Regions from separate parts of the Rhodopseudomonas boonkerdii genome, predicted to be linked through region 2. Evidence: predicted binding sites of a transcription regulator. Region 2 holds the regulator's gene; each other region holds the start of a gene.

What was found. Region 2 encodes LexA, which represses DNA repair genes until DNA is damaged. Its sites were predicted from a motif close to TGTTCNNNNTGTGTTCNG; they were not measured.
Region 1: E0H22_RS20540 (PA0069 family radical SAM protein) is a predicted target of LexA. The motif match lies at 4,948-4,965, and genes of this name have one in related genera.
Region 3: E0H22_RS09765 (putative DNA modification/repair radical SAM protein) is a predicted target of LexA. The motif match lies at 4,059-4,076, and genes of this name have one in related genera.

The regions. Positions count from the first base shown of each region.
Region 1 covers NZ_CP036537.1:4,471,652-4,479,474, reverse strand. The annotation lists gene E0H22_RS20565 (site-specific DNA-methyltransferase) at 60-1,193, opposite strand; gene ypfJ (KPN_02809 family neutral zinc metallopeptidase) at 1,457-2,392, shown strand; gene moaB (molybdenum cofactor biosynthesis protein B) at 2,540-3,100, shown strand; gene E0H22_RS20550 (bifunctional helix-turn-helix transcriptional regulator/GNAT family N-acetyltransferase) at 3,150-4,076, opposite strand; gene E0H22_RS20545 (glycosyltransferase family protein) at 4,259-4,825, opposite strand; gene E0H22_RS20540 (PA0069 family radical SAM protein) at 4,987-6,147, shown strand; gene E0H22_RS20535 (VOC family protein) at 6,404-6,862, shown strand; gene rnhB (ribonuclease HII) at 6,934-7,707, shown strand; gene E0H22_RS20525 (glycosyltransferase family 39 protein) at 7,786-7,823, shown strand, end outside.
Region 2 covers NZ_CP036537.1:2,811,169-2,818,991, reverse strand. The annotation lists gene E0H22_RS13065 (Orn/Lys/Arg family decarboxylase) at 1-879, shown strand, start outside; gene E0H22_RS13060 (GNAT family N-acetyltransferase) at 945-1,454, shown strand; gene lexA (transcriptional repressor LexA) at 1,699-2,409, shown strand; gene E0H22_RS13050 (ComEC/Rec2 family competence protein) at 2,416-4,680, opposite strand; gene E0H22_RS13045 (glutamine--tRNA ligase/YqeY domain fusion protein) at 4,770-6,452, opposite strand; gene gltX (glutamate--tRNA ligase) at 6,630-7,823, shown strand, end outside.
Region 3 covers NZ_CP036537.1:2,101,126-2,108,948, forward strand. The annotation lists gene E0H22_RS09755 (MexW/MexI family multidrug efflux RND transporter permease subunit) at 1-840, shown strand, start outside; gene E0H22_RS09760 (UdgX family uracil-DNA binding protein) at 1,120-2,583, opposite strand; gene E0H22_RS09765 (putative DNA modification/repair radical SAM protein) at 2,739-3,980, opposite strand; gene E0H22_RS09770 (ImuA family protein) at 4,140-4,958, shown strand; gene E0H22_RS09775 (Y-family DNA polymerase) at 4,843-6,435, shown strand; gene E0H22_RS09780 (error-prone DNA polymerase) at 6,432-7,823, shown strand, end outside.

The DNA.
Region 1 (7,823 bases), 1.7 Mb from region 2:
AAGAGCCGGGCAGCTGCCCGGCTCGTCATGAATGTTTATGCGGTCGATCGTGCGCAATCTCAGCCCGCGCCCATCTCGCTGCGGATTTCTGCACGCAATTCGTCGATCAGGCGCAGGCCCTTCTTCGTCTCGACATGCCAGAACGTCCAGCCGTTGCAGGCGGCCGCGCCCTGGGCCATGGCGCCCATGCGGTGGATCGAGCCGACCTTGTCGCCGAACATGATGGCACCGTCGGCGCGCACCAGAGCGCCGTGACGCTTCTTGGCGTCGACCAGCTTGGTGCCGGGCGAAATGAGACCGCGTTCGACCAGTTCGGCGAAGGCCACGCGCGGGGCGCTGCGGGCGGTCATGAACGGGGCGAGCGTGGCTTCCGGCAAGGGCTCGATGGCGGCGATGCGGGCCCTGGCGGCTTTCGCATACTCCCTATCGCGCTCGAAGCCGATATAGGAGCGGCCAAGCCGCTTGGCGACGGCGCCCGTGGTGCCGGTGCCGTTGAACGGATCGATCACGAGATCGCCGGGCTTCGACGAGGACAGGAGCACGCGGGCGAGCAGGCCTTCGGGCTTCTGCGTCGGATGCACTTTCTTGCCGTCGTCGCCCTTCAGGCGCTCGTCGCCGGTGCAGAGCGGGATCAGCCAGTCGGAGCGGGCCTGCACGTCGTCGTTGGCGGCCTTTAGCGCTTCGTAATTGAAGGTGTAACCCTTCGCCTTTTCGTCGCGGGCGGCCCAGATCATGGTTTCATGCGCATTGGTGAACCGTCGGCCGCGGAAATTCGGCATCGGATTCGACTTGCGCCAGACGATGTCGTTGAGAACCCAGAAACCGAGGTCCTGCATGATCGCGCCGACGCGGAAAATGTTGTGATAGGAGCCGATCACCCACAGGGTCGCCGACGGCTTCATGGCGCGCCGCGCGGCCAGCAGCCATGCGCGCGTGAAGTCGTCATATGCCGCGAATGACGAGAACTTGTCCCAGTCATCGGTGACGGCATCCACATGGGAATCGTCGGGGCGTTTCAGGTCGCCCTTCAGCTGCAGGTTATAGGGCGGATCTGCAAAGACCAGATCGACCGAACCTGCCGGGAGTTTCGACATCTCGGCGACGCAATCGCCGACGATGATATCGTGGGTAAGACGTGACTCGAGTTGTGTGCGGGACGCCCTCAAGGACGCCCCGCTACGCGAACCAACCATGACTCAATTACTCTGACTCAGGCGACGCTGTCGGCGACGCGGGACTAAACAACCGACTGACCGGTAATGTGAACGGGCAAAGTAAAAATCGACTTAATTGGTAATGGAATCGCGCTAGGCAAGTTTTGCCGGGCAGGCTAATGCTTATGCTTAACGCGATGCGGAAATTTTGCGTTGTTTGCGCGTTATGTTCGGCCGATGCCTCTGGTTGGTCGTCTCGCAACTGGTCCGACAGCCGCGCGTTGAAATGAAGGAATTGCCCGATGCGTTACGATGATTTCCGTCGCAGCGATAATATCGATGACCGTCGCGACGACGATGGCGGTGGTTACGGCGGCGGAGGCGGTTTTGGCATTCCCGGCGGAGGCGGCGGTCTCGGCATCGGCACAGTGATCGTGCTCGGACTTGTCGGCTGGGCGCTCGGCATCGATCCGCGTTTGCTCATCAGCGGCGCGGAGATTTTCACCGGCGGCCAGCAGGCGCCGACCTACCAGACCGATCGCCGTTCGGCGCCGAGCAAGTCGGGTGCACCGACGGACGAAATGGGCAGCATGATTTCCGGCGTGCTCGGCGAGATCGACGATCGCTGGAGCGAGATTTTCCGCGAGAGCGGGCAAACCTACAAGGGTCCGCAGATCGTACTGTTTCGCAATGCCACCAATGGCGGCCGCTGCGGCATGGCGCAGTCGGCGATGGGGCCGTTCTATTGCCCTCCGGACCAGAAGATCTATCTCGACACCAGCTTCTTCCGGCAGGTCGAGACCAAGTTTCGCGGCTGCTCGGGAAATGCGTGCAAGTTCACCGCCGCCTATATCATCGCGCATGAAGCCGGCCATCACGTCCAGAACCTGCTCGGCATCATCCCGCGCGTGACGCGCGCGCAACAGCAAGCATCCAGTAAGGCGGAAGCGAATAACCTGCAGGTGCGCGTGGAGCTGCAGGCGGACTGCCTGTCCGGCGTCTGGGTCAATCGCGAGGAGAAGAAGCGTCCCGGCTTCCTTGAGCAGGGCGATATCGATGCGGCGCTGCAGACCGCGGCGGCGATCGGCGACGATACGCTGCAGCGCCAGGCGCAGGGCCGCGTCGTGCCGGACTCCTTCACCCACGGCTCGGCCGCGCAGCGCAAGCGCTGGTTTATGGTAGGTTACCAACAGGGGACCATCCAGGCCTGCAATACGTTCGGTACGGATCGACTTTGACGCGCTGTGCCCCGGACGCGGCGCGGCGCGAAGTGCCGCTCCGCAGAGCCGGGGCCGTCACGAATTCCGATTTTTGCTACGGTCCCGGTTCTGCGAAGCGGCGCAAAGGACGCCGCATCGCGCCCGGGACGTGAAAGGACCGAGTTCATGTCCATCGACGAATCCAAAACCTTCGTGCCGCTCAACATCGCGGTGCTGACGATTTCCGACACGCGCTCGCTCGATGATGACAAATCCGGCGCGACGCTGGCGGATCGGCTGACCTCTGCAGGTCATGTCCTGGCGAAGCGTGAGATCGTCACCGACGATGTCGAGGCGATCCGCGCAGTAGTGAAATCATGGATCGCCGATCCCGGTATCGATGCGATTATCACGACGGGTGGGACCGGCTTCACTGGCCGCGATGTGACGCCGGAGGCGATCGAGCCTCTGTTCGAAAAGCGGATGGATGGTTTCTCCATCGCGTTTCATATGCTGAGCCATGCCAAAATCGGTGCCTCGACCATTCAGAGCCGCGCCACGGCGGGCACGGCAGGTGCGACCTTCATCTTCTGCCTGCCGGGGTCACCGGGGGCATGCCGCGATGGCTGGGACGGTATCCTGAAAGCCCAGCTCGATTACCGCACACGCCCGTGCAATTTCGTTGAGATCATGCCGCGGCTGGATGAGCATCTGCTGCGGCCGAAGGCGAAAGGTGGGTCGGCCTGATTTCGTAGCGGGTATCGCTGCGGCGCTTTGTGCCTCCGCTCAACCGATCCTACAGGACGAGTTCCCAGGTCTCGCCCACGAGGTTCTGCCCGAAGCTGCGATGCGGCTCGCTGGCGACGAGCTTGAAGCCGGCGCGTTCGTAAATCTTGCGCGCCGCGAACAGGTTGCTCTGCGTCCACAGCGTGATTTTCCGATAGCCGCATTGCCGCGCGAAACCGATGGCTTCAGCGACCAGCCGATGCCCGAGCCCCTGGCCGCGGCCGGCGGGATCGATGATCAGCAGGCGGATTTTCGCGATGTCGTCCGATCCCTTGACGAGAAAGATCGAGCCGACCTGCCGGCCATCCATATCCGCGATCCAGCAGCGCTCGCGCGAAGGATCGAAGGCGGCGAGATATTTGGCGACGATGTCGGCAACGAGTCCTTCGAAGGAGGCATCGAAACCGTATTCGGATGCATAGAGTGCACCGTGGCTCTGTACCACCCAACCCATATCGCCAGGCCGCGGGTCGCGTAGCATCGCGAGAGGCCTGTGGCCTTCATCCGTGCCGAGCAGCTTCTCGATAATGGTCATCGCCTGCACGACGCGCGGAGCGTCGGTGCCGAGCTTGTTCAGCATGGCTTCGACATGATCGTGTGATCCGCGGTTGAGACGGCCAAAGGCGAGACGGCCCTTGGCCGTGAGGCTCAATTGGTGAAGACGCCGATCCTTGGCCGAGGGCTTGCGCGAGATCAGGCCTTTTTCCGTGAAGCCTTTCAGAATGCGGCTAAGATAACCGGCGTCAAGGCCGAGAGCATCGCCGATCGTGCGTGCCGACAGGCTGTCTTCATGCGCGAGTTCGTACAACACGCGCGCCTCCGTGAGAGAATACGGGCTCGCCAGCAATTGCTGGTCCAGCACGCCAAGTTTGCGCGTGTAGAAGCGATTGAAAGCACGAACGGCGGCAACGGGATCGGTGGCGGGCGAGCAGGACATTGTGGCAACCTCAATGATTGCTAATGTCAATCAATTTGTTGCTTTTGGCAATCATTTAATTGTCTCGGATCGGCCGTAGGATGGGTAGAGCGGAGCGAAACCCATCATTCCTTCGATGCGGCAGGCTCCGCCGATGGGTTTCGCTCCGGCGCTGTGCGCCTGCGCTCTACCCATCCTACAGGTCAGGCCACCATAATGATCCGGCTGCGCAGCATGGTGCGCGAGGAACCGAGCTGGCGCAGCAGCCGGGCCTCGGAGCGGGGCGCGTCGGCATGGCCGCCGAGGCGCTCATAGTGATCGCGTGCGATCAGAAGACCTTGATCGGCCTTGGGGCCGCTGATGGACCGGAGCAGATGCTTCACTCCGTCGCCAAAACCCGTTTCAGCATAGGGCGAACGGGCATAGCGAAAGATGCCGGCGCGCGGGCGGTCGCTGGCGCTGACGCGCTGAATGAATTGCTGTGTTTCTTCGATCCAGCCATGGTCCAGCACCGCGCCGGCATGAAGAAACATCAGCCAGGGCGAGCGCGCGGCTTTTGCACCCGCAGCCATTGCCGCAGCCCGTGAGCCGGTGGAGGTCAGAAAATCGCAGCCGGCGACATCGGCGACGTGCTCGATCACATTGGTTCCGGCACGATCGACCAGCAGCACCTCGCGGATCACGCCCGCAGCTGCGCCAGGCACCAGCGCCGCCAACGTGGCGACTGCGGGCTGTTCTACTCCGTCGGTGGGGATGATCACGCTCAGCATGGGTGTGGATAATACCTCAAGGGCCGCGTGCTTGCGTTATCATTTCGTCATAGTGAAAGCAGCGACAGAAGCTGTCCTTGCTTAATGCACGGCTGTGGGCGCGGTGGCGTCGGCTTTTCTTTTGTTCTTGATATGTTCTATGAAGCTGATAGCGTGGCTTCATGAATCAGAACGCCGCAGCCCTCCAGATGCCGACCGCTCCCGCGCCGTCCGATATCGCGGGACTATCATCGCCATTCCCGGCGATCGAGGTCGCGATCGACCGCCAGCGGCGGCGCGGTCGCGGCGCCCAATCCAATGACAGCGGCCGTTACGAGAAGGAGGCGCGGGTCGCCTTCGACGATGGCTGGCAGAGCCTGGACGATCTGCCGCCATTCAAGACGACTGTCGCGACGGATACGGCGCGAAAGGTCATTACGCGCAACGAGTCACCGGATATCGGTTTCGACCGTTCGATCAATCCTTATCGCGGCTGCGAGCATGGCTGCGTCTATTGCTTCGCACGGCCGACCCATGCCTATCTCGGTCTCTCGCCGGGGCTCGACTTCGAATCCAAACTGTTCGTGAAGCCGGATGCGCCGGCTCTCCTCGAAAAGGAGCTGTCGGCCGCGGAATACGAGCCGAAGATGATTGCGATCGGCACCAATACCGATCCGTATCAGCCGATCGAGCGCGAGCGCAAAGTGATGCGCGGCATTCTCGAAGTGCTGGAGAAGACCGGCCATCCCGTGGGGATCGTGACGAAATCGGCGCTGGTGGTGCGCGACATCGATATTCTCGCCCGCATGGCGAAGCGTAATCTCGTCAAGGTGGCATTGTCGGTCACCTCGCTCGATCCGAAGCTGGCGCGCGCCATGGAGCCTCGCGCTTCGACGCCGCCGAAGCGGCTGGAAGCGCTAAGGCTGCTGTCCGAAGCCGGTGTTCCGACCACGGTGATGGTCGCGCCGGTGATTCCAGCGCTGAACGACAGCGAGATCGAACGCATTCTCGATGCCGCCGCGCATGCCGGGGTGAAGGAAGCGAGCTATGTGCTGCTGCGTCTGCCGCTGGAGGTGCGCGATCTCTTCCGGGAATGGCTGATGGCGAATTACCCGGATCGCTATCGCCATGTCTTCACGCTGATCCGCGAGATGCGCGATGGCCGCGATTACGATTCGCAGTGGGGCACGCGCATGAAGGGCACCGGGCCGATGGCCTGGATGATCGGCCGCCGTTTCGAGGTCGCCTGCGCCAAGCTCGGCCTCAACAAGAAGCGATCGAAGCTGACGCTCGATCATTTCGAGAAGCCCGCCGGCGCGGGGCAGCAACTGAGTTTGTTTTAGGTGCTTTGTCCCGGACGCGATGCGGCGCGAAGTGCCGCTCCGCAGAGCCGGGACCGCCACGAACTCCGGGCTTGATGCGGTCCCGGCTCTGCGGACTAGCGCAAGCGCTGCACCGCGTCCGGGACAACATAAGAGTTTACTCCTGAAGGTCTCGCAATCTTGGGAGCAACTCGGGGAAGGGGCGTCGGCCGGAAACCAGAGCCGGCCGGCGACCCCTTCTCCGCTTTTTATTTCGCGTAGAATGAAGGACTGTAAAGTGACGAGCAGCGATCGACCCAAACCGGTGCCGCGCCTGACCGCGGTAACCCTTGGCACCCACGATATCCGCCGCAGCATCGCCTTTTACGAGGCGCTCGGTTTCCAGCGAAAAGCCAAGGAGACCGGGGAAGCCATCGCCTTCTTCGACACCGGCGCCAGCCTGCTGGCACTTTTCCCATGGGATCGACTGGCCGACGATGCCCAGCTGCCCGACCAGCCGCGGCCTCAGGCCTTTCGCGGGACCACGATGGGCTGGAACTGCCACTCGCGCGAGGAGGTCGATGCTGTGCTGACGCTTGCCGTCGCTTGCGGCGCAACGCTGATCAAGCCGGCGCATGAAACCTTTTACGGCGGCTATTCCGGCTATTTCGCCGATCCCGACGGTCATGCCTGGGACGTGGTAACGGCGCCAGGCATCGAGGTTGGCGACGACCGGCGGGTGCATCTGGCCGATTAGGTGGCTGGGATAGTGGGCATGATTTCGGGTTCCAGGTTGCGCCCCTAGGGCAGGATGCGCACCATCCGCCCATGATTCGGGAAACCAGAAACAAACCGGCCAAGACAGCGGAGCTCAAGAGGGCGGAGCCCAAAGCTGCGGCTACAACGCCGCGCAAGCCGATCGTCGGCGCCGGGCATCCGAGCTTCAGGCGCGAGCGGGCGCTGCTGAAGCAGGGGATCTGGCCGGTTGCGGGCTGCGACGAAGCCGGCCGCGGGCCGCTCGCCGGGCCGGTGGTGGCTGCCGCTGTGATCCTGAATCCCAAGCGCATTCCCAAGGGCCTCGACGACTCCAAGAAGCTGACCGAAGCCAGGCGGGAGGCGCTATTCGAGGAGATCTGCGCGACATCGTCCTTCGCCGTCGCCTATGCTTCGCCGGCGCGGATCGACCGCGACAACATTTTGCGTGCCTCCCTTTGGGCGCTGGCGCGTGCCGTCGCCTCGCTGCCGGAAGCGCCGCAGCATGTCTTTGTCGACGGCCGCGACAGGATCGAAACCGATGCGACCTGTGAGGCCGTGATCGGCGGCGATGCACTGGTGCTGTCCATCGCAGCCGCGTCCATTATCGCCAAAGTCTCGCGTGACCGGCTGATGTGCAGACTCGCGGAGGAATGTCCTGGCTACGGTTTCGAGGTCCACAAGGGTTATGGCGTGCCGCAGCATCTCGCGGCACTGAACGAACTTGGCCCCAGCGTCCATCATCGTAGCCTGTTCGCACCGGTGGTTGCCGCGCGCGTCCGGCGCGAGGCCATTGTGATCAAGACCGAGATCGTTGACGTGCAGGCCACTCTCGACCTGTCCGCCTGACCGGCTGCAGTTGCCTCGAGCGGCTGCCCGCCGTATCACCTGTGGGCTTCTGTCATTCGCGGGCCGGTCCGGACGTTCATGCGCTTCACTTCCCTGATCGTCGAACTGATCCGCGC
Region 2 (7,823 bases):
CGCGTGGACATTCCCGACGTCGCGCAGCCCGGCGCTACCCACAGCGTACCATGGGAAAGCATCAGCACCGACCAGCTCGCCACCAATCCCGCTTTCTGGCAGCTGTCGCCGGATGCGAAATGGCACGGTTTCCCGGATATGGAAGCCGGCTTCACCATGACCGATCCGAACAAGCTGACGGTGCTGACGCCGGGCTTCGATCGTGCCACCGGCGGCTATGCCGAACACGGCATTCCGGCACCGGTCGTCGCGCAATATTTGCGCGAAAACCAGATCGTACCGGAAAAGAACGATCTCAACTCGCTCCTTTTCCTGCTCACGCCCGGCGTCGAGGCCAGCAAGGCCGGCACGCTGGTGTCGGGCCTCGTGGCCTTCAAGAAATTCCATGACGACAATGCTCTGCTCGAAGACGTAATTCCGGAATTCGCGCGCCGCCGTCCGGCCCGCTATGCCGGCGTACGCCTGCGCGACCTTTGCGCCGACATGCACAAGTTTTATCGCGCGGCCGACGTGAGCGGCCTGCAGGCGAAGCAGTTCATGGATCAGCACATGCCGGAGATCGCGATGTCACCGCACGATGCCGCGCGTCTCCTGGTGCGTAACGACGTCGACTATCTGCCTATCGACGAGATTACCGGCCGCATCGCCACCACGCCCTTCGTGGTCTATCCGCCCGGCATCGCCACCATCGTGCCGGGCGAGCGCCTCACCGAGCGCGCGCAGCCGATGATTGATTATCTCAAGATGTTCGAGACCTGTTTCAACACCTTCCCGGGCTTCGACGTCGAAATCCAGGGCGTCTATCGAAAGGTGGATGCCAGCGGACGCATCCGGCTCCATACTTACGTGGTTTCCCAAGAGCGGGATCCACGGAAGTGACTTTACAGGCAGAGACCGAAACACCGATCGTCGTTCGCCCGTCGCGTGACAGCGATGTGGACGCCATGCTCGCGATCTATCGCCGTCACATCCGCCAGGGTGTGGAAGAAGGCGTCAGCGATGCCGACGCGATGCAGCCGGACGATCTGCGCGATCGCCGCAAGAACCTGAAGAACAAGCGCTTCCCCCATATCGTGGCGACGCGCGGCGGCGAAGTGGTCGGCTACGCCTATGTGGTTCAGTTTCGTAAGCGTCCGGCCTATCGCTATGCGGTGAAGCACTCGATCTATGTGCATCACGAACACACCGGCAAAGGCGTGGGTGCCAGGTTGCTGCGCGAACTGATCGACGTCTGCGCAGCCGCCGGCTTCAGGCAGATCATCGGCTATATCGACGCCGATAACGTCGCCTCCCTCGGTCTGCACGACCGCTTCGGCTTCGTCCGTGCGGGCGTTCTTTCCGGTGTCGCCTATCGCTCCGGTCGCTGGGCCGACACGGTAATGGTACAGCGCTCGCTCGCTGCCGGCGCGACCACGCCGCCGCCGCCGATGCCGCTGTCCGAACGAATTCTCTGAGCCAAAATCCGGTCGATAAACCGCATCTTTGAAGCGAAATTAGTGATTGCGGAACATCTACGGAACAGATAGGGTCCGTTCATGATTTGTTTCGAGATTCTGTGGCTTAGTGAAATCGAGAGTGCCCAAACTCGTGACTGCCTCGCCTGATGGCCTCACCGGCCACCAATCGCGAGGTCCTGAAACACACGCGGCGGCCCGACCACCGTCACTTGATGGCCTTGCCAACTGAGGATGGCTTCAGATGCTCACGCGCAAACAATACGAACTGCTCCGTTTTATCGACCAGCGGCTAAAGGAAGCCGGCGTCCCCCCTTCCTTCGACGAAATGAAGGATGCGCTGGATCTGCGCTCCAAATCGGGAATCCATCGGCTGATCACCGCGCTGGAAGAACGCGGCTTCATCCGCCGCCTGCCCAACCGCGCCCGCGCGATCGAAGTGATCAAGCTGCCAGAATTGAACACGGCTGCACCGGCCGCTCGACGGGGTTTCACGCCGAGCGTGATCGAGGGAAATCTCGGCAAGAACCGGTCCACCCCCGCCCCTGTTGCGAGCGACGATGACGGCGGTCGCACCATTTCGGTGCCTGTCATGGGCCGGATAGCAGCCGGAACGCCCATCGAGGCGCTGCAGACCCGCAGCCACTCCATTAGCGTACCGCAGGACATGCTCGGCAGCGGCGAACATTACGCCCTCGAAGTACGAGGCGATTCCATGCAGGACGCCGGTATTCTCGATGGCGACATGGCACTGATCCAGAAGTCCGACAGCGCCGATACCGGCGACATTGTCGTCGCCCTGATCGACGACGAGGAAGCCACACTGAAACGCTTCCGCCGCCGCGGCGCGTCCATCGCGCTGGAGCCGGCGAACACGGCCTATGAGGTTCGCATCCTGCCGCCGAACCGTGTCCGCATCCAGGGTAAGCTCACCGGCCTCTATCGCCGCTACTGAGCGCGCTCACTGCTCGTCGGGCTGGAGATCCGTCTCCGCCGGCGTTGCATCGACCGGCCGGGATCGCGAACTGTCGGTCGGTGCTTCTGATCCAATGGCCTCAAGCGGGGCGCGTGCCCAGGGGCGATCGAGACCGCGAGCGCGGGAAGCTTCGATAACAAAGCCGTCGCTGGAGCGATACAGGCCCGTTGCCCCCCGAACTCGCAGAGTCTCGCGATCGATCACCATCGCCCTGCAATCGGCCGGCGGCTGACGGGCTGTGACAATCACCGCGGCTCGCGCGCAATCGTCGCTGAATGCGTCTGCCTGCAATGTCAGCGCGATCAGGCTCCCGTCGCCGAGGGCCGTGACGCAGCCCGACGGGTCGCACGATACACCATGGCCGAGCGATGCATCTGTCGGCAATCTTGCGTCTGCATCCGCGCCCAGCCATTCCTTCACCTGAAACGCATCTTTGGCGCTCCGCATCACATGCAGCCGCCCGTCGCGCCCGCGCACAGCCACGCTATGACCGTCGGCGGCAATCAGGACATCGGGTTGCTTTGTCGATGCGGCCCAGAACATCGCCATCGCCAGAGCGATCGCGCCCGCATAGCGTAGCGGCGTCCGCAGCAATGCCAGAAGGACAATGCCGAAGCTGGCTAGGACCAACGGTCCTGTCCCGAAGGCGGGCACCCGGCCGATCGCGCCTGGCAATCCGGCCACCCATTTGGACACAAAGATCATCCATTGAAGGCCAAGCTCCATGATCTGCCAGAACACGCTGTCGAAGCCGAACGGGATGGCGAGAAGACCGAGCAGCCCCGCCGGCATCACGAGCGCCGACACCACCGGCATCGCCAGCAGATTGGCCACGATCCCGTAGGGCGTGATGCGATGGAAATGGTAGGCCGCGTAAGGCATCGTCGCGAGACCGGCGATCAACGAAGCCAGCAGCAGCAGTGCAAGTTCGCGCCCGCCCCACAGCGCGATCCGTGCCATGATCGAACTTTCCGATGTCGCAAACAGCGCGGGCATCCCGATCTGGACCAAGGCGACGAGACCGAGCGTCGCAGCAAAAGACATCTGAAAGCTCGGATGTACCAGCGCTTCCGGTGTGATGGCGAGCACGATCAGCGCTGCGATCGCCAACGTGCGAAAGGTGATGGCGCGGCGATCGACCATGATTGCGATCAGCACCACCGCCGTCATGATAAAGGAACGTTGTGTCGCGACCTCGGCACCGGACAGCAGCAGATAGAAAAGCGCGGCAAGCAGCGCCGCAGCGGACGCGGCTTTCTTGATCGGGAATGTCACCGTCAGCAACGGGACCAGCGCCAGCAGCGCCCGCGTCACGAAAAATACGACGCCGGCGACCACCGCCATGTGATAACCCGAGATTGACAACACATGGCCGAGTCCCGAGATAAACATCGCGTCGTTGACGTCAGACGAAATCGCGTCGCGCCGGCCGGTCAGGAGTGCCGTCGCGATGGCACGGTTATCCCCCGCGAGCGATGCACGGATACGCGCATCGATAGCGTCCCGCATGCCTTGCATGGTCGCGGCATACTGCAAGTGACGCGGCGGCGGGGTCGGCGGATCAATCTTCTTGATCGCACCTGTGACAAAGCCAGAAGCACCGATCCCCTGGAAATAGAGGTCCCGTGCGAAGTCGTAACCGCCCGGCCTGAGCGGCGCGAGCGGTGGCTGCAGCCGCGCCTTGAGTTCGATAAAACTACCGACCGCCGGCGCATGGCCCTTCTTCACCGACAGCCGGACACGGGTCAGCTTGGGCGCATCTCGTCGTGTCTCCATCGTCGTCACGCGCAGGACGAAGCGATCGCTACGCTCGCGCTCCTCACGGGTTTCGACAAAGCCGGTCAGCGCCGCGCCGAACAATGGCTTCGCGAGCACTTCATGTCCGACGCGCTCACTTTTCCATGTCGCCGTCGCAAAGCCCGAAGCGATTGCAGCCGCCAGCAGAACGTATGAGAATATGAAAGACCTTCGCAGCAACACGGCTGCGATTGCGAATAGGCAAGCGGCGCCTGCTGCCACCCAAACCACCGGCTCACGCTCGGCCGCAAAGTATAGCGCGATCCCGGCTCCAAAGGCCACCGGCACCCATGGCAACAAGCGCCCCGGACCGGTTTCAGCCTGCGTCCATGCCCGCAGCCAGTCGAACGGCAACGTCCAGGAATTGTCGGAGGCGAGTGCGCCGGCAGACCCGCGCGGCGGCCATGTGACCGCCTTCGCCTGATTGCGCTGCCGTCCCCCGCTCTGCGCCATCGAACCGTCCGTTCGCCCTCCCCGATGCTATCGCAAGGGCGACACGCGGCTAGCGGAACGGATGCAGAATACGCGAAGGATTCGCGCGCTCAGGCCAGCTTGGCGTAACTGTCGCGCAGGCCGACGGTGCGGTTGAACACCGGCTTGCCAGGCGCACTGTCCCGGTCGCGGCAGAAATAGCCCTGCCGCTCGAACTGCATCGCACCGTCGTAATTGTCGCTCGCCAGGGCCGGCTCCAGCATCGCGCTGTCCAGCACTTCGAGCGAATTCGGATTGAGCTGCGAAGCGAAGCTCGCGGCCTCCGGCGTCGGCGTCGCGAACAGTTGCTCGTAGACACGCACTTCGGCCGGCACCGCATGCTGCGCGCTGACCCAGTGGATCGTCGCCTTTACCTTGCGGCCATCCGGGGCGTTGCCGCCCCGCGTTTCGGGATCGTAGGTGCAGCGCAGCTCCACCACCTCGCCCTTGTCGTTCTTCACGACATCCCTGCAGGTGATAAAGTAGCCGTAGCGCAGACGCACCTCGCGGCCCGGCGCCATGCGGAAGAACTTCTTCGGCGGATCCTCCATAAAGTCCTCGTGCTCGATATAGAGCTCGCGGCTGAACGGAATCTGGCGGGTGCCGAGTGAGGCATCGTCGGGATGATTGACCGCCTCGAGCTGCTCGACCTGCCCTTCCGGATAGTTTTCGATCACTACCTTCAACGGCCGCAACACCGCCATGCGGCGGGGCGCAGCGCGGTTCAGCACCTCGCGCACGGCGAAATCGAACATCGACAGATCGACGGTGGAGTTCGCCTTGGCGACGCCAATGCGCTTGATGAATTCACGCAACGCCTCAGCGGGAATGCCGCGGCGCTGCAGGCCAGCCAAAGTCGGCATGCGCGGATCGTCCCAGCCGGAGACATGGCCGCCGCGCACGAGCTCGGTGAGCACGCGCTTCGACAGCAACGTATAGGTCATGTTGAGCCGCGCGAATTCATACTGATGCGGACGCGATGGCACCGGCAGATTATCCAGGCACCAGTCGTAGAGCGGTCGGTGATCCTCGAATTCCAGCGTACAGATCGAATGCGTCACATGCTCGATGGCATCCGACTGGCCGTGGGCGAAGTCGTAGCTCGGATAGATCTTCCAGGCCTCGCCAGTGCGCGGGTGATGCGCATGCAGGATGCGGTAGATCACGGGATCGCGCAGATTGATGTTGCCCGCGGCCATGTCGATCTTGGCGCGTAGCACGCGCGCACCATTCGGGAATTCGCCGGCGCGCATGCGCGCGAACAGATCCAGATTTTCCTCCACACTACGGTCGCGGAAGGGGCTGTTCTTGCCGGGCTCGGTGAGCGTGCCACGGGCAATGCGCATCTCGTCGGGCGACTGGTCATCCACATAGGCCTTGCCCGCACGGATGAGGTGCACGGCCCAGTCATAGAGTTGTTCGAAATAGTCCGAGGCAAAATGCAGGTTGCCCTCACCCCAGTCGAAGCCGAGCCAGCGAACATCGCGCTGGATGGCGTCGATATATTCCTGCTCTTCCTTGGTCGGATTGGTGTCGTCGAAACGCAGGTTACAGTGCCCGCCGAACTCGGCGGCGACGCCGAAATTCAGGCAGATCGACTTGGCGTGGCCGAGATGCAGGTAACCATTCGGTTCCGGCGGAAAGCGCGTCACCACGCTTGTGTGCTTGCCGGTTTCGAGGTCCACCGCCACGATGTCGCGGATGAAATCGCGGCCGGCCTCACTGGCGCTGCCCGCGGTCGATTCGTCTGTCATAAGCTGCCTTTCAGATTGCGCCCTATGTGCCAAATCCGAGCGCTCCCGCCAAGGGGAGCCGATCGGGGCCCCAAAAGGTTCCGGGCGGAAAGGCAGGCATTTTTGCCCATTGGGCAGCGGCACGGGGGTGTGTTAAACGGCCGCGATCGTCCCATCCGAACAGATCGACCTTGCCTGATGACCGCACCTGTCGTTACCCGCTTCGCGCCCTCGCCGACCGGCTTCCTCCATATCGGCGGCGGCCGTACCGCGCTGTTCAACTGGCTGTATGCCAGGAAGCATGGCGGCAAGATGCTGCTGCGGATCGAGGATACCGATCGCGAGCGCTCCACCGAAGCAGCCATCGACGCCATTCTCGACGGTCTGAAGTGGCTCGGAATCGAGTGGGACGGCGACACCGTCTACCAGTTCGCCCGCGCCGCCCGGCACCGCGAGGTCGCCGAGCAACTTCTGGCCGAGGGCAAAGCCTATTACTGCTACGCCTCCGCCGAGGAACTGCAGGCGATGCGCGAGGCCGCGCGGGCCGAGGGGCGCTCAAAGCTTTACAACGGCCTGTGGCGTGATCGCGATCCGTCCGATCCCAAGCCCGACATTAAACCCACCATTCGTCTCAAGGCGCCGCTCACCGGCGAGACCGTGATCGAGGATCAAGTGCAAGGCCGTGTGGTCTGGCAGAACGAGAATCTCGACGACCTCGTTTTGCTCCGCGGCGACGGCACGCCGACCTATATGCTGGCGGTGGTGGTCGACGACCATGACATGGGCGTCACCCACGTTATCCGCGGCGACGATCATCTCATCAATGCCGCACGGCAGAAGCAGATCTATGATGCGCTCGGCTGGGACGTCCCCAGTATGTCGCACATCCCACTCATCCACGGCCCGGACGGCTCCAAGCTCTCGAAGCGCCACGGCGCCCTCGGCGTCGACGCCTATCGCGCCATGGGCTATGTTCCGGCCGCCTTGCGGAATTATCTCGTGCGCCTCGGCTGGAGCCATGGCGACCAGGAGATTTTCACGACCCAGGAGATGATCGACGCCTTCGATCTGTCCGGCATCGGACGTTCTGCCGCACGCTTCGATTTCGCCAAGCTCGAGAGCATCAACGGTCACTATATCCGCCACAGCGACGATCAAGCTCTCGTGACTATGTTCGAGGATATTCTGCCCTATGCCGAGGGCGGAGCCGGTATCAAGGCCAAGCTCAACGACGCCACCCGCGCGCAACTGCTGCGCGCCATGCCCGGCCTGAAGGAGCGCGCCAAAACGCTGCTGGAACTGGTGAAGGGCGCCGATTTCATCTTTGCCGACCGCCCGCTTGAGATCACGGAGCCAAAGGCAGTTGCCATACTGACGCCGGAGACGCGGGTG
Region 3 (7,823 bases), 710 kb from region 2:
GGCATGCGCATCTCGCAGGATTCACTCGCCAACTACTATGTGCCGACCGCAACGGGCCAGCAGGTTCCGCTGTCGACGCTGGTGAAGGTGGAAACCGGCACCAATCCGAACGCGCTGTCGCATTTCAACCAGCTGAACTCGGCGACCTTCCAGGCCGTGCCGATGCCGGGTGTGACCGTCGGACAGGCGGTGGACTTCCTCGAACAGGCCGCGAAGAAACTGCCGGCCGGCTTCAACCACGACTATCTCGCTGACTCGCGCCAGTATGTGCAGGAAGGCAACCAGCTCGCGGTGGCGTTCGGCTTTGCGCTGATCATCATCTTCCTGGTGCTGGCGGCGCAGTTCGAGTCGATCCGCGATCCCTTGGTCATCATGATCTCGGTGCCGATGGCCATTTCGGGTGCGTTGATCCCGCTGTTCTTCGGCGTGGCGACGATCAACATCTACACCCAGGTGGGTCTGCTCACGCTGGTCGGCCTGATCTCGAAGCACGGCATCCTGATGGTGGAGTTCGCCAACGAGCTGCAGCTGAAGGAAGGTCTCGATCGTCGCTCGGCCATCGAAATGGCCGCCCGCGTTCGTCTGCGTCCGATCCTGATGACGACGGCGGCGATGGTCACCGGCTTGTTGCCGCTGCTCACCGCATCGGGCGCCGGCGCCGCGAGCCGCTTCTCCATCGGCCTCGTGGTGGTCGCCGGCATGCTGATCGGCACGCTGTTCACGCTGTTCGTGCTGCCCGCGGTCTATGTGGCCATCGCCACCGACCACCGCGCCGGCAAGGAGAGCGAGCGCGCCAGGGAAATCGCCGACTTCGATATGAAGCACGCGAAGACGACGTAACGCATCAGGCCTTGCGGCGCTGAGCTTGCACGAATAGATTGATCCATGTTGGAAGGCGGATCGGCAATGTCGGTCCGCCTTTTGATTTTGAGGGCCTACACACTCAGTCCGTCATGGAGAGGAGGCCTAGCGGCGCAATTGCGCCGCTGAGAGCGCCGTCTCGAACCATGAGTTCGCCTGGCTCGGAGCGTGCAGCCATTCCTTGCGAATGGCTTCACCATTCGCTGGGAGACGCGCGCTTTGCGCGCTCCTCAGGATGAGGGCGGAGTGGAATAGGGGTTACGCAGCCCGTGCTTTTTCGCTCAGATGCGCCGCGACAATGCGCAGGTCTTCGACAAAATTCGCATACTCGGTTGCCCGCGCCTCTTCATCCGGTAGCCGCAATAGATAGGATGGATGTACGGTCACCAGCACGCGTGTGCCGTCATCGAGATCGATCACGCGCCCGCGCGTCTTGCCGACCGGCACGATCTTGCCGAACACGCTCTGCGCAGCCGTCGCGCCCATGGCGACAACGAGCTCGGGTTTCACCAATGCTTTCTCGCGCTCGTACCAAGGGCGGCACGCCTTGATCTCCGGCGTCGCCGGTTTCTGATGCAGCCGGAATTTACCGCGTGGCACGAATTTGAAATGCTTCACGGCATTGGTGACGTAGACTTTCTCGCGGATAATCCCGGCTTCCTTCAGCGCCTTGTCGAGCATCTGCCCGGCCGGACCGACAAATGGTTTGCCGGCAAGGTCTTCCCTGTCGCCTGGCTGTTCACCGACCATCATGACTGATGCATGTTTTGGTCCTTCGCCAAACACGGTCTGCGTCGCGTCTTTCCAGAGCGCGCAGGCGCGGCAGTCTGCAGCCTCATCGCGCAGCGCAGCGAGGCTCGTATCATCAGGATATTCGGTCGGTGCGATAGAATGGGATCTCGCCATGGCATCCTCCCGGCGCTGCGGCTTCTTTGGCTCCTGTGCTTCGGCGGCAATCATTTCGCTCGTGACTCGTTCCGCTTTCTCGATCAGCGGCTTGATCAGCCCGGCTTCGGGCAGGTTGCGCCAGTATTTCCTCGGCATCTCCTTCTGCATCGCTTTGGTCTTCAGGCGGGCTGGATTGAAGATGCTCGCATAGTAGGTGCGCCACGTCTCTTCGAGACGATCGCTCGATGGCGCCATGGATTTATCGACGCCTGGCAAAAACGACACGTCGTGCCCGTCCCAATGCGCGCACAGATCGGGAGTCAGGATCGACCATGCCATGTCGGCAAAGCGCCTTGCGAAGAACGGCGCGGCCAGTTCGACGATGTGATGCTCCGGTTCGAACCAGGCCACAAAATGCGATTGTGGTTCGCGGCCGATCTCGCGAAACCGAACAAAGGCATGCATCTTGTGCTCGTCGCGGCGGATCGCCTTGGCCATGCTTTCCAGTTTTGAAGTGTCTGCATCGGTGGAGAGCTGCAGCAGGTCATGATTGCTGCGCAATCGCCACAGCATGCGATAGAGCAGGGCGAAACGCTCGGGATTGCGATGCAGGATGACGTGTTGCGCGAGATCGACAAAATGGGCGGGGACGTTGAACGTGCCGCGCATCTCTTGGAGCGGTACATCCAGCGTCGCTGGAAACAGCTCCGGCTCATCGCCGTCAGCAACGCGCCAGGTCACATCCTCAGGCGCGACGCCGTTCATCGCCAGTAAACGCGCCGCCTTGCGCCAGCCGTCGAAATCGGTTTCGCCGTTGAGCGTGATGGTGTGCATTGGCTCAAATCTTTCTTCCCAACACTCTCCAGCTCTCATCCTGAGGAGCCGCAGCGGCGTCTCGAAGGATGGCCGCAAGCTCAGCGCCAAGCCAGCTCATGGTTCGAGACGGCGCTTCGCGACTCCTCACCATGAGGAGCTGTGTATTGTGCCTGTCAGAAAGCAAAGCCCAATTGCTTGGCTTTCGGCTTGAAGCGTTCGGCCAGTTGCGCGCTGTCGAGAAGGTGCACGGCCGGCCGATGATCGGGAAGAACGATGAACGGTAACGCCTTGTTCCGCGGGATGTGCAGCTTTGCCAGATCGCCGACGCGGATCGAGGAAATCCGCCGCGTTTCAATGATCCGCTGCACGGCACGCGCACCGAAGCCCGGCACCCGCAACAGGTCTTCGCGGCTGGCGCGGTTGACGTCGAGCGGGAAACGGTCGCGGTGGCGCAGCGCCCAGGCGAGTTTCGGGTCCATGTCCAGCGGCAGCATGCCGCTTTCGCTGCCCACGATCTCGTCGGGATCGAAACCGTAGAACCGCATCAGCCAGTCGGCCTGATATAGCCGGTGCTCACGCATCAAAGGCGGCGCGCGCAGCGGCAGCGAACGGCTAGCATCGGGGATCGGGCTGAAAGCGGAGTAATAGACGCGCTTGAGATGATACGAGCCGTAGAGATTGGCAGAGGTCTTGATGATGGTGGCATCATTGGCGCTGTCGGCGCCGACGATCATCTGCGTGCTTTGACCCGCCGGCGCAAAGCGTGGCGCGGTGCGGCCGCGGGGCGTGGGTTTGGCACCCTCGCGCGCCTCGTCCAGTTTCAGCCGCAGACGTCCCATGGTGCGACGGATCGCGCGGACGTCCTTCTCCGGCGCGAGGTTCTTCAGGCTGCCTTCGTCCGGCACCTCGATGTTGATCGAGAGCCGGTCGGCATATTTGCCCGCCTCGGCGATAAGCGCATCATCGGCTTCGGGGATCGTCTTCAGATGGATGTAACCGCGGAAATGATGCTCTTCGCGCAGCTTGCGCGCGACGGCGACCACTTGCTCCATCGTGTAATCTGCGCTGCGGATGATGCCAGAGGAAAGAAACAGCCCCTCAATGTAATTGCGTCGATAGAAATCCAGCGTCAGCTGCACCACTTCGTCTACGGTGAAGCGCGCCCGCGTTACATTGCTGGAGGCACGGTTGACGCAATAGAGGCAATCGTAGTTGCAGGCATTGGTGAGGAGAATCTTGAGCAGCGAGATGCAGCGGCCGTCCGGCGCATAGGAGTGACAGATGCCCATGCCTGCATCGGTCGATCCCATGCCTTTGCCGTCGCGCGAGTCCCGCTTCTCCGTGCCGCTCGATGCGCAGGAGGCGTCATACTTCGCAGCATCCGCGAGGATCTCCAGCTTGCGCTTCACGTCCATTCCAAATTCCTTCCAATACCACCGCCAAAATTTGGGGCGTGCTCCCCGTTGACTCGTCCGGGCCAGTGGGTTTTATATAGGAACATACCATGAACAATGTGGCCGGCAAAGCGTTCATCAAAAACCTTTGTCGGCACCGGATTTTTTGAGGAGCGTCGCATGACCAGCGCACGCACGGACATGCTTGCGCGCCTGCGCGGCAGCATCGAACGGATCGAGGGTCATGATGACACCGTTCGCTTCGATCGCGTGGCGCTCGGCCATTCCGAGGCCGATACCGTGCTGCAAGGCGGCCTCATGCGTGGCGCCCTGCATGAGGTGTTTGCGCTGGAGACACGGCAGATCGGCGCGGCGACGGGCTTTGTCTCCGGCATCGCCCAGCGCCTGAGCAGGGGCAGGCCGCTGTTCTGGATCCGGCAGGATTTCGTCGCTCGTGAAGCAGGCGCCTTGGCGATGACGGGGCTCAAGGAACTCGGTCTCGATCCGCGCTGCATCGTGCTGGTGCAGGCGGCCGATCACGAGATGGCGCTGCGCGTCGGCGCGGACGCGCTGGCCTGCGATGCGCTCGGCGCCGTGGTGCTCGATCTGTGGGGCGAGGTGCGGGCCTTCGATCTCGTTGCCAGCCGCAAATATACGCTCGCCGCGCAAAGCTCCGGGGTGAGCTGCGTGATGCTGCGTACCTCCGCCTTGCCGATGGTCAGCACTGCGGAGACGCGCTGGGTGGTGCAGGCGGCGCCTTCGCCGGAGGTGGCGCCATGGGAGGCCTGGGGAGTGCCGATCCTCGATGCGCAACTTGTTCGCAACCGCCACGGCATGACAGGCCGTTGGATCATGGAATGGAAATGTGATGAGTGCCTTTTCCGTGAAACCTGGTCTCGTACAGACGAGACGGATTCTCAGTCTGTGGCTGCCGCGCCTGCCGACCGACCGCATCAAGCGCCAGCGCGTCCGCAACGGCGCGTTGCACGACGCGCATGAGCCTGTCATCGTCGTTGCCAAGGAGAACAATGCCTGGCAGGTCACGGCGCTGAACGATGCGGCGGCCGGACTCGGCCTCGAGATTGGCACGCCGCTCGCCAATGCGCGCGCGGTCTGTCCCGATATCGGTGTCTGCGATGCCGATCCTGTCGCCGATACCGAATTGCTGAATGCCATCGCCGACTGGTGCGATCGTTTTACGCCGCTGGTTGCGCTCGATCCGCCGCATGGCCTGTTTCTCGATATCACCGGCTGCGCGCATCTGTTCGGCGGCGAGGCGGCGCTGATGCGGCAACTATGCGACACGCTGCACCGGCAGGGTTTCATTGTCAGTGCAGCCATTGCCGGCACCTCGATCTGCGCCCGTACACTGAGCCGTTACAAGCCCAATTACATCGTGGCTGCCGGCGACGAAGCCAAGGCCGTCACGCCGCTGCCACTTTATCCGCTCGGTGCCGATGATACGATCATCCGCGGTCTGCGCCGGGCTGGTCTCAAGACCATCGGCGATGTCGCGGCGCGTGGTCGTCATGAAATCACTGCGCGCTTTGGTGCGGCTTTCACCGCATTGCTGGAAGCGGCACTGGGGCAAAGCGACAGTCCGATCAGTCCGCGAAAACCGCTGCCGGATTACATCGTCGAGAAACGCTTCCCCGAGCCGATCGCGACGGATGCCGTAATCGCGGCGACGCTGCATGGTTTGGCCGGCATGCTGATCGCGGCAATGGACAAGCAGGGCAAAGGCGCACGTCTGCTGGAGGCGGCTTTTTTCCGCACCGATGGTGCGGTCCGCGTGATCGGCGCACAGACCGGGCAAGCGGTGAACCGCGTCGAGACCATAGACCGTCTGTTTCGCGAGCGCCTCGACGCCATCGCCGATCCCCTCGATCCCGGCTTCGGTTTCGACATGATCCGGCTCTCGGCCAGCCACACCGAAATCGTGGTGCAGCAGCAGAACGATCTCGACAGCCGCGTGCAGGACAATGACGAGGTGCTTGGCTTGATCGATCGTCTCTCGGCGCGGATCGGTCCGCGCCGTGTCCTTGTGCATCTGCCGGTCGATACGCATATTCCGGAGCTGGAAGCGAATCCGATGCCGGCCCAGCAGGGCCTGATCGATGCATCGTCTGTGCCATGGCCGCTGCGCATCGCCGGCGAGCCGCCGCTACGACCGCTGCGTTTGTTCGAACGGCCGGAGCCGATCGATGTCGCGCTCGCCGAATTTCCCGATAAGCCGCCGAAATATTTCACATGGCGACGCGTCAAGCATGTCGTGCGCCGCGCCGAAGGTCCGGAACGTATCGCGATGGAGTGGTGGCGCATGCAGGAGCCGCAGCCCACGCGCGACTACTTTCGCATTGAAGACGATAGGGGACAGCGGCTCTGGATCTTTCGCGATGGGCTCTATGGCGAGGTTCTGGATGCGAAGGAAAATCGCATCGATCCAAAATGGTTCGTGCACGGATTATTCGCATGAGCAAGCATCCGGTCAAACCGCCGGCATCGGCCTATGCTGAACTCGGCATCACTACAAATTTTTCTTTCCTGCATGGCGGCTCGCATCCGCAAAGTTATGTGCATCAGGCCAGCGGAATCGGTCTGCCGGTCATCGGCATTGCCGATCACAACACGCTGGCCGGCGTGGTGCGTGCCTATAGCGAATTAGGAAACAAGAAAATTTCACATCCGCCCCGTCTGCTGGTCGGCACGCGTCTCGTTTTTGTCGATGGTACGCCCGATATCGTCGTCTATCCCCGGGATCGTGATGCTTATGGACGGCTATGCCAGTTGCTCAGCCGTGGAAAGCTGAAGGCGGATAAAGGCGAATGCCATCTCACGCTGACCGATCTGATCGATTTCGCCGAAGGACAGCTCTGCATCGTTTCTCTGCCGTATCGCTTCGACAAGGCGGCGGCGCTCAAGACGCTGGACTGTTTGATCAGGGCATGTCCCGGCAATGTTTGGCTCGCTGCCGCCTTTTTCCATCATGGGGATGACAAACGGCGTCTTGCGCGGATCGAACGTATTGCTGACACTGTCCGCGTGCCGCTGCTCGCGACCAATGAGGTCCTTTATCACGATGACAGCCAGCGGCCGCTCCAAGATGTGCTGACCTGCATTCGCGAGAAGACGACGATCGACAGGATCGGTCGTCGACTGCAGGCGAATGCCGAACGTCATCTCAAGTCGCCATCCGAGATGGCGAGGCTGTTTCGCGATTATCCGGAAGCGATCACCGAGACGTTTCGTTTCGCCGAACGCATTCAATTCACACTCGATCAGTTGCAATATCAATATCCCGATGAGCCGGTGCCGCCGGGGAAGACGGCCCAGCGGCATCTCGAAGATCTGACATGGGAAGGCTATCGCCGGCATTTTCCCGGCGAAGAAGATGTGAAGCTGATCGAGACCTTGAAGAAGGAGCTCGCACTGATCGCCGAACTTGGATACGCGCACTACTTCCTGACCGTCCACGATATCGTCCAATTCGCGCGTCGCGAGGGCATTCTCTGTCAGGGCCGTGGGTCGGCGGCCAATTCGGCGGTTTGCTACATGCTCGATATCACTTCGGTGAATCCCGCCGAAGTCGATCTCCTGTTCGAGCGGTTCATCTCCAAGGAACGCCTGGAGCCGCCGGATATCGATGTCGATTTCGAGCACGTTCGGCGCGAGGAGGTGATGCAATATGTCTATCGCCGCTATGGCCGTCATCGTGCCGCGATCATCGCCACCGTCATTCATTATCGCCCGCGCTCGGCGATCCGCGATGTCGGCAAGGCGCTGGGGCTCACCGAAGATGTCACCACGGCGCTGGCGGATACCGTCTGGGGCAGTTGGGGCAAGGGTCTCGACGAGATGCAGGTG